DNA from 3 places in the Paenibacillus sp. FSL E2-0190 genome. Region 3 is predicted to be linked to each of the others. Evidence: riboswitches for the same ligand, from Rfam matches in the RefSeq annotation. Region 3 holds a riboswitch; each other region holds the start of a gene.
The links. A riboswitch is a leader RNA that binds a small molecule or an ion and turns the genes downstream of it on or off. The one in region 3 is predicted to bind cyclic di-GMP.
Positions count from the first base shown of each region.

Region 1: another riboswitch for cyclic di-GMP. It lies ahead of NST25_RS01890 (anti-repressor SinI family protein); the one in region 3 lies ahead of NST25_RS04785 (glycosyl hydrolase).
Region 2: another riboswitch for cyclic di-GMP. It lies ahead of NST25_RS03210 (transglutaminase-like domain-containing protein); the one in region 3 lies ahead of NST25_RS04785 (glycosyl hydrolase).

Region 1 is NZ_CP150306.1:432,025-435,305, forward strand. It holds gene NST25_RS01885 (2-oxoglutarate dehydrogenase E1 component) at 1-896, opposite strand, end outside; cyclic di-GMP riboswitch class I at 1,367-1,451, shown strand; gene NST25_RS01890 (anti-repressor SinI family protein) at 1,479-1,634, shown strand; gene NST25_RS01895 (helix-turn-helix domain-containing protein) at 1,742-2,071, opposite strand; gene NST25_RS01900 (TasA family protein) at 2,241-2,849, opposite strand; gene NST25_RS01905 (signal peptidase I) at 2,940-3,281, opposite strand, start outside.
Region 2 is NZ_CP150306.1:735,973-739,253, forward strand. It holds gene NST25_RS03200 (GtrA family protein) at 1-205, shown strand, start outside; gene NST25_RS03205 (class D sortase) at 308-973, shown strand; cyclic di-GMP riboswitch class I at 1,087-1,169, shown strand; cyclic di-GMP riboswitch class I at 1,244-1,324, shown strand; gene NST25_RS03210 (transglutaminase-like domain-containing protein) at 1,338-2,147, shown strand; rRNA gene NST25_RS03215 (16S ribosomal RNA) at 2,515-3,281, shown strand, end outside.
Region 3 is NZ_CP150306.1:1,126,949-1,130,229, reverse strand. It holds gene NST25_RS04785 (glycosyl hydrolase) at 1-1,152, opposite strand, end outside; cyclic di-GMP riboswitch class I at 1,165-1,244, opposite strand; gene NST25_RS04780 (sugar phosphate nucleotidyltransferase) at 1,381-2,754, opposite strand.

The sequences.
Region 1 (3,281 bases), 690 kb from region 3:
TGGTATTTCACATCACCTGTCCAACCATAGTTAATGCCTGTGGAGCCTTCGGAAGGGAAAAGCTCCTTGTTCGGAGAATGATGAAACTCTGAAAATATGATATCATAAGGTTTGCCCAAAATATGTGCAAGAACGTTGAGGCGGCCGCGATGCGCCATGCCCATCAAAATATGCTCCGCACCGTCATGTGCAGCAGCACGTACGATTTCATCTAACATCGGCACAAGAGCATCATTGCCTTCAAGACTGAAACGCTTCTGACCTACAAAAGTCTTGTGGAGGAAGGTTTCAAATTGCTCTACCTGAATCAGGCGGTTCAGGAGCTCTTTGCGTTCTGTATTATTTAGGGGTGCTGGTGAGCTGGTGGATTCTGCCTGTCTATTTAGCCATTGCAGTTCTTTTTCTTCATGCACATGCCCGAATTCATAGGCGATAGTCTTGGTGTATGCCTGACGCATACGTTGCACGGCATCCCATCCGGTATGCACATCATTCGGCGCATTTTCCCATATAAGCGTGGCAGGCAGTGCGATCAGGTCTTCGCGGGTCAGCCCATAGGTTTCAAGCTCAAGATATTTTGCCATGGGATTCTGATCGCGTACCAGCGGATCAATTTCAGCGGCCATATGGCCATATATACGAATATTGGCGATTAGCTTGGAAGCTCTTACTGCTTTTCTAAGCCATTCGGTGTCTCCCGAGATGCGCGGCTGAGGAGCCGGTTCGCTATCCGGAGTTAGGGGAGGAGGTCCCGAATTTGTAAAAAGCTCGCGATAATTATTTTCTACGGTGGAGGGATCTTTCACAAACTGTTCATATCTTTCTTGAATGTAGCCTAAATTGGGTCCGTAATACTTACTCCAAATGGATTCGTTATAGGGCTCTTTGGCTGCCATGAATACATCCTCCTTAACGGATGAACTCCATACGTGACATTTTGTGTCAACGCTTACTGGAGCTGTGATGATTGCGGTTTCATTTCTCATCTTATTGTGCTACTTTCGGCCACTGTAATCAATTCATTCTTTCGTCCAATACGTTCGCAAAATGGTATGGGTTAGCTTGTTCTAATGAAAAGAAGGGTGTTTCTTCTCATTACCCATTCTAAAGGCCTATTAAAATGATTCTATTATCCTTATTTTTAACTATTAGGTCAGTAAATATTTATTTTGCTAGTACAATTTATTTTATGTAACGGACGAGTATCGTGATAATCGGACAAGATCTTTGAAAAAAAATCTTTTATTTTTCGTTTTTAAAATAGAAAGTAACCAGGAATCGACACACTTTTCCGCTTTCTTTTTGTATAATGTTATTGCAGATAGTAATTTTATAGTTTTTTAAGCAGATCCTTTCGTGAAAAGGGTCCAGTAAAAGGTAAACTTGCCGAAAGGCAGGGGCACAAAGTCGCGGGTCTAAGGTAGAGATACTATGACAGCCGGATTGCCTGGGGACGTAAAATCTTAGGGGGAGATTTTTTGGAAAAGTCCAACCAGGGTAGCAACAGAGAACAGCAGTTTATTGATCTGGATCAAGAGTGGGTACATTTATTATTAGCAGCTAAGAAGGCTGGCATTAAGGCAGATGAAATCCGCCAGTTCTTTCATGAGAAAACTGTGCAGATCGTGCAGTAATACATTAGAGGGGTTACATATCGAAAAAGGGCACAGCGGTTCTTCGCTGTGTCCTTTTTCGATATGATTTAGTAGAAGAGAGGATCGTACCAGATTAGTAGGAAGTATTAATCCTTTTGATCGAGCTTCCATTTCTGATAGTCCAGAAATTCTTTGAATTCGCGTTTGCTAATGCCTGAGTCCATAGCTTCCTGCACCAATCGGAACCATTCCGAATCTAAATGTGATTCCTCTGCATCATTGGGTTCTCCATAGAGTAGGGCATGAATGGATACCTGAAGCGCGTCAGCGATTTTTTCGATAAACTGGATGGATGGATTGGATTGGATGTTTCTCTCCACGTTGCTAAGATACGACTTAGCCACATCTGCTCTGTCCGCAAGCTCAGATAGGGAGAAACCCTTGTCTAGGCGGAGCTGCTGGATACGTTGGCCCATATTCTGTGGCACTATGCTGACGCCCCTCCGTAATTTTTGTTATTAGTATAGCAAATATCAATAAATCGGACAAAGTTTATTGTAAAGAGAAGAGCAGCAATCTGCTTATCCGTGGCCGGATTCAGGATCTGCTGCTCTTCGAGTATTTTATTAAATTACTTTATTGATCTTAGTAGTCTTTTTTCGCACCTTGTTTAGCTACGAAATCCCAAGTCAGTGTTAAGCTATCGCCTTGGAAAATATTTTGATCTTGGTTATTTTCCACAAATTCGAATTGGACGGAGAAGCTGTCGTTGGTACCGGCTTTAATACCGGATGCTTCGGTAAAGAGTTGATCCCAACCTGTATTTTTTACGAGATCCGGATGCTGACTTTTTAAAGCAGCAAGTGTAGTCTCATAAACTACATTTTCAGGAGAGACGATAGGTACTCCTTTATCATTATTTCTAAGGAATTTAACTTTAATGAACTCGGCTAAATCCAGGTAGTTATCTCCTTTAGCATCCGTGATTTGAGTCGATGTATTCAGAATAATAGATCCGATATCGAGCGAACCATCGTTTTTCAATTTGAAGGATTTAGTTACCGTATCACCTGGTTTCAGGTTAGGAATATTAACGATGACAGAAGGGTCGGAGTTCAGATCGAGCGTGCCCGCTGCGAATGTAGCTGTGCTTTGCGCAGTGTCGCTAAAGTATGCGAAGGTTCCTCCGCCGATTAATGATAAACCCAGTGCTGCAGATGCTACGCCAAGACCCAATGTTTTCTTGATACCCATAATAAAATTCCTCCTCAAATTTGTGTTTGAATTTTTTATAAAATTTATATATTGTATCTTCCGGTTCGTAAGCGGAAGTGGACAATCAACTTAGGGCTGTGTTTCTGTTGGGGGCGGTGAGGCTGGCAGTAGGGCAGCATTTTTCTTTTCTAATGCAGCTACAGCCTTCCAAGAGGTATACAGAGCATAGAGCAGAAGCATCAAGCCAGGCACGATCATGAGGACTACACTTCCAGCTTTGGAAACCGCGAAATTCATAGCGTAACCGACATAGGGTACAGTGACCCCGGTATACTGAGCTACAACATTCACAGAACTGGTAGGGTTCATGTCGGGCGCGTCGTTGTTATCGCCTTTAGTGCGATAAACAGCTTCACCAGTAGCGTTATTGACGGTCGCTTCTACAATCCGGTGAGTAATGAGCAGATTATC
Region 2 (3,281 bases), 390 kb from region 3:
TCGCAACCGGGGGAATAAAGAAGGCTTCGACCGCGTGCAGCTGGTCAAGTTTATCGTGCTGAATCTGGTAGTGCTCGGAATATCACTGCTGCTAATGCATCTGTTGACAGACAAACTAGGCATTCAAGTCTTGATCTCCAAGGTGCTGGTTACCTTTATCACGGTGATCATCAATTTCTTTGGAAGTCGTAAATGGGTATTTTAAACATTAATTTCAGGCAGAAGGAGTTGCTATGCTTAAAGGCAAGTAGCTGTTTCTGCTTGATTTGTATATAACCATAGAAACAATATACGGAGGTGAATAACATTGCGTAAATTCTCCTATCTACTCATACTGGCTGGGATACTTATCATGTTATATCCGACAGCTAACGAGTGGTACAACGACAGGCAGCAGGAGAAGTTATTAGAAACGGCTGAACTAAGCACTGCCGATAGTACTCCCCAGCCAGATCTGAAGAGCAGGTATGCTGAAGTTACTCAGCTGTTAGCAGAGGAATCGGTTCTGGATGCCCAGGCACAGCCCCAACCCCAAGAGACAGAAAAGCCTGAACCGGAGATTGCAGTCGGTGGCAAAGTAATCGCACTAATTGAAATCGATAAGATTGATTTGAAGCTGCCTGTATTAGAAGGGGCTACAAAAGCTAATATGAAACATGCTGCAGCCCATATGAAAGAAACGGCACCCCTTGGAGAGATCGGGAATGCTGCAATCGCGGCGCATCGGGCTCGAACTACGGGTCGTTTGTTTAACAGATTGAATGAGGTTGTTGTGGGGGATGTTATCACGGTAAAGACTAGTGATCAGGTGTTTAACTATGAGGTGTATGATATTTCTGTTGTAGATCCGAGTGATGTCTCCGTTCTTGACGGGAATGACAAGGATAAGATTCTTACTCTGATTACATGTGATCCGCTAGTGAATCCAACGCATCGGCTGATTGTTCATGCCAAATTAACAAAAGGAGAATAGTGAATGACAAGAAAACACAAATACCGGGAGATATTTATAAAATAATGGGTAATCTAGTAAATTAGGTCTTGTTCACACCTATAAATATGATAGTATTATACTATGAAAGCTAAACACGATAACGGCAAACCTTCCGAAAGGTAGGGACGCAAAGCTAAAGGGCCTTTTCCCAAAAGGATGGCAGCCAGCTACCGAATGAAGAGGCTTTTTTTGTTTGTTTCAAATGGATTCTATCAATTATATCTAGTAAAGCTAGAACAGATAGAGCTTATACGATAACGGCAAACCTATCGAAAGGTAGGGACGCAAAGCTAAAGGGCCTTCCCGAAAGGATGGCAGCCAGCTACCGAAAGGAGTTTTATCCGTGAAAAAGGTTTATTTTATGCTGGTGGCGTTGTTCGTCCTAATGACTTCAGTTCCGGTAAGTACAGCTCAAGCTGCAAGTGCAGATGCCAGCTGGTTGATTACATCCAAAGTGGCCCAAGGTGTTATTGGTATTAACTATGATATTCCGAAAGATAAAAGAATCAAACTCATGATCACCAAAGATAACAGCAGCTATACATATAACTTGTATGCTTCTGGACAAGCTGAGGACTTCCCTTTGCAACAAGGAAATGGGACTTATAAGGTTTCTGTTCTGGAGAACACAACCGGCAATAAATACAAAGCATTATATTCCGAAGTAGTAGACGTAACCATGAGTGACTCGAATTCCGTATATTTGGGCTCCGTACAGAATGTGAAATGGAGTTCTTCTGATAAAGCGATTGTCAAAGCTAAACAATTAGTACAAGGCAAAACAACAGACGAAGAGAAAGTTAAAGCGATCTATAACTATGTAGTTGCGAATGTACAATATGATTACTCTCTTGCTAATAGTGTAACTACTGATTATATTCCAAGCATCGATAAGACATTGACTACTAAAAAAGGGATTTGCTATGATTACGCTTCTCTTTTTGCCGCAATGCTGCGGAGTGTAGATGTTCCTGCTAAGTTGGTAATGGGGAATACAAGCTACGTTACGCAATATCATGCATGGAACGAAGTGTTGCTTAATGGGAAGTGGGTTACCATTGATACTACAGTGGATGCAGGACTTGCAAAGAGTGATAAGAAAACCGATTTAATTAAAGCCTCAACCAAATATACTGCGGCAAAATACTATTAAGTTCGTCGCTAGAAACATAACTCTATTAAATAAACAACTGGCTTAATTATTAAGCCAGTTGTTTATTTTTATATTAGGGGTTGCTTTTCTATTAATAGTTGGGGTATTATAGGTAAGCGTTGTTAGACAGCGTACAGGCGATATAGACGAGGCTGATAAAAAGCTTCGAAAAATAAAGCTTGCATTTCTGAAAACAACATGATATATTATAAGAGTTGCTGCTGAGACATTAAACGGCGCCAACGAGAACTTGATCTTTGAAAACTGAACAACGAGTGAGTAGGAAATCACGCAAGTGAAATCCAAAATTAGAGAATTAATTTTCTCGTCAGATGTTTCAAAATGAGCATATCGCTCTTTTCAATACTAATTGGAGAGTTTGATCCTGGCTCAGGACGAACGCTGGCGGCGTGCCTAATACATGCAAGTCGAGCGGAGTCACTTTGAAAGCTTGCTTTCAAAGTGACTTAGCGGCGGACGGGTGAGTAACACGTAGGCAACCTGCCCTTCAGACTGGGATAACTACCGGAAACGGTAGCTAATACCGGATAATTTCTTTTTTCTCCTGAGAGAAGAATGAAAGACGGAGCAATCTGTCACTGAGGGATGGGCCTGCGGCGCATTAGCTAGTTGGTGGGGTAACGGCCCACCAAGGCGACGATGCGTAGCCGACCTGAGAGGGTGAACGGCCACACTGGGACTGAGACACGGCCCAGACTCCTACGGGAGGCAGCAGTAGGGAATCTTCCGCAATGGGCGAAAGCCTGACGGAGCAACGCCGCGTGAGTGATGAAGGTTTTCGGATCGTAAAGCTCTGTTGCCAGGGAAGAACGTCCGGTAGAGTAACTGCTACCGGAGTGACGGTACCTGAGAAGAAAGCCCCGGCTAACTACGTGCCAGCAGCCGCGGTAATACGTAGGGGGCAAGCGTTGTCCGGAATTATTGGGCGTAAAGCGCGCGCAGGCGGCTATTTAAGTCTGGTGTTTAAACCTTGGGCTCAACCTGAGGTCGCACTGGAAACTGGGTGGCTTGAGTACAGAAGAGGAAAGTGGAATTCCACGTGTAGCGGTGAAATGCGTAGATATGTGGAGGAACACCAGTGGCGAAGGCGACTTTCTGGGCTGTAACTGACGC
Region 3 (3,281 bases):
CATGTTGTTGTAATACTCTCCTGCAAGCCCCTTCGCGAGAGGAATTGCTGCCTCCCCCTCTTCTTCAGAAGGTGCCGGCGCTGGTGCGGCGCTAGGTGTCGGTGCCAGACCAGTATTTAATTTATCTCTGGTCAGGGTATAGTTGCTATTCATAAATGTTTTGATTGTGTCTGCACTGTTATTCTCGTAGAGCATTTTTCCCCAGCTCATCATATACGTCCATTTACTTTGCGATTGCTGAAGCTTCTCCAGATTAGGCATTTCACCATTTTCCCCGATCGCAATCGGTTTGCCTGCGGCTAGACTCAATAAGCTGTCATAGTATTTTTGCTGGTAATCATTTTCGTATATATCTGCTGCCAGAATATCTACTTTATCAGCACCTGGATAAGTTAGCGCATAAGGATCTGACCAAACATTGGGAGCATTCGGACTCCATACCCATAACAAATTATTTAATTTATGAACGTTAACAAAACGGTCATACATAATATTCCATAGTTTAGAAAAGTTATTTTTCTTCCCCCACCAGAACCAGTTCCCGTTCATTTCATGATAGGGTCTCCAAAGCACCGGAACGTTGGCATCGCGCAAGCTTTTTAAAGAGACGGCCACCTTATCAAGCTCAGCGATCAGATTGTTATATTGCTTGGTACCCGGTGTAACGTAACTATCGAACTCACTCTGGCTAAGTGTTTTTTTCACATTATCCCAGTCATAAGAGGTGCCCGGCAGGTTAGCATGAAAAGTCATAGCTACGATCCCGCCCGCTTTATTCCAGTTGATGGCGCTGTTCACCACATTTTGACGTTGCCAAGCCATCGTTGCTTCGGACTGGCCACTGATCGCACCCATTTCATAACCGTGAAGAGCCGCATATTGTCCGCTGGTTCCCTTCAGCATATTGTTAATTTCATCTGGACTTTCTAAATAGTCATGTTGACCGGCAATAATACCTTTTCCTGAGATCGAGTAAAAATAGTTAAGCAGCTTTACGGCTTCAGGTGAGGCACCTGGGGTAACTGGCGTTCCAGAATTTGAAGCAGCTATGACAACAGACGGCGAAATTCCAACAGCAAGCGGAAGTGCAGTCAGAAACAGGACGAGTGACAGAAATGCACCAAACAATCGATACGTACGGTAAGCTTTCAAAATAATCTCCCTTTCGGTAGCCAGGCTGCCACTCTTTCGAAGGCCCTATAGCTTTGCGTCCCTACCTTTCGATAGGTTTGCCTTTTCAATTTAAGAGAAATAATCTCTCTTACCGTAAGTATCGACGACAATTAATGATATATTTAGTGTTTTTATGACTTTTTTTGATAATTGAGTCAATTTACCTGTTTCAAGAAATTTTGAATTGGTTAAATAGATAGGTTAGACCTATGAAATGAATTGTTGTAGTTCTATATCATTCCAGTCTAAAGTAATACGTATGTTATCTTCTTCTACTAATTCAGACCCCGTCTGTACCTCTATAAACTCAACATCCGTCAAAGCAAGGATCGCGTGCTTCGTTCCTTCCGGTATACGTACCACGTCCCCAGCCTTCACATTATGTTTTTTCTCATTCAGCACAATACTTGCTTCGCCGCTGACGATTGTCCAAATTTCACTACGCTTGCGATGTAATTGATAGCTGATATTATTCCCCTCGGATATAAAAATCCGTTTGGTCAGCACTTCATTGCCTTCATCATATTTCACATAATCAATAACTTTGTAATGACCCCAACGGCGTTCCTCGTACATCGGTCTTTGTTCAAAGGTCTTCAGCACTTCTTTAATCCGTGGGCTCTCAGCTTTATGGGTAACTAGAATCCCATCCGGGCTAGCCGCAATGATCAGATCCTTCGCACCAATTACCGTAATCGGAATGTCCAGCTCATTAATCAAGCAAGTCCCCTCAGAATCCGCCGTCACAAAACCTTTTCCTACATGCTTGCTGCTCATTTCCTCTGTCAGCGTATTCCACGTTCCAAGATCCTTCCAGAATCCATCATACGGCTGCACCACAATATGTTCTTCTTTCTCCACCACTTCATAATCAAAACTGATGGAAGACAATAGCTTATACTGCTTCTGCAATTCTTCATATCCTAAAGGCAACCCTTTACGCTGCAAAATATCTAACAAGTACCCTAAGCGGAAGGCAAACACTCCGCAATTCCACAAGGCATTTTGCTCGATGAGCTGTTCTGCTTGTATGCGGTCAGGTTTCTCTTGAAAGTGACTCACCTTCATAAAACCATTTTCCCCCGCCTCTTCGGTGGTAGGAATAATATATCCGTATTTCTCTGAGGCATGTTCAGGAACAACACCCATTAGAGCCAGATTTGCTCCACTTTCCAGCATGGTCCCCTCAAGCATAGCTATGGTATCGAAAAAAGATGCTTCTACATAAGGGTCAACAGGCAATATTGCTACCGTCTCCGCTGGAGAAACACCTGCCACTGAATAAAGATAGGTAGCTGTTAAGGCGATAGCCGGAAAAGTATCCCGACGCTCCGGTTCAACGATAATCGGCACATGACTTCCCAGTTGGCTTTGTATCATTTCTACTTGGCCACGGCCGGTGGCCAGATAAGATGATTCTGCCATCCCTGCTTCCTCCAGCTGTCTCCAGACACGTTGTACCATGGATTCTGGTTCACCTTGAGGGCTTTCAAGTACCTTTAGAAATTGCTTTGAACGTGAGTCGTTGGACAACGGCCATAACCGTTTACCTGAACCGCCTGATAGAAGTACCATTTTCATAGAATGAACCCTCCTTGAATTATGGAAATCGAGCATATTTGAATTGTTATCAAAACGTCAGCTTCCACTTAGCCTTATTTCGAGCGGATGCACTAAAAAAATTTGTTAGGTAGAAACCACTCCAAGGGATTTTGGACTTCCGATCGCTGTTATCCTCAGATTTCCTGATTGAACCGCTTCTCGCGGTAGAAATCCGAGGATAGCATATGCTTTCGAAGCTAGCTTTCCTACGGAAATCTTTCGGGCGAACACTCCGTTTCTACAGTTCCAAATTCCCTTTCCGTTCTTAACCTAACCAACTTCTTCTTAATACTTGATCCGTGCGTACCGGGCTGTACCAGCCGGAAGCAAGCACGTTTTTCTAAAGATTTGTTTCTGCTCCGGGGGAGGCAGCTGCAACTGCAACAACTGTAAGAACAACTGCAACTACAAGAGCAAGACTAGTTGCCACCACAGAGACAATGACAACTACAAATGCTACTGCTACTGCGGTATATAATCAGAGTACCTAACTTTATAAATTGCTT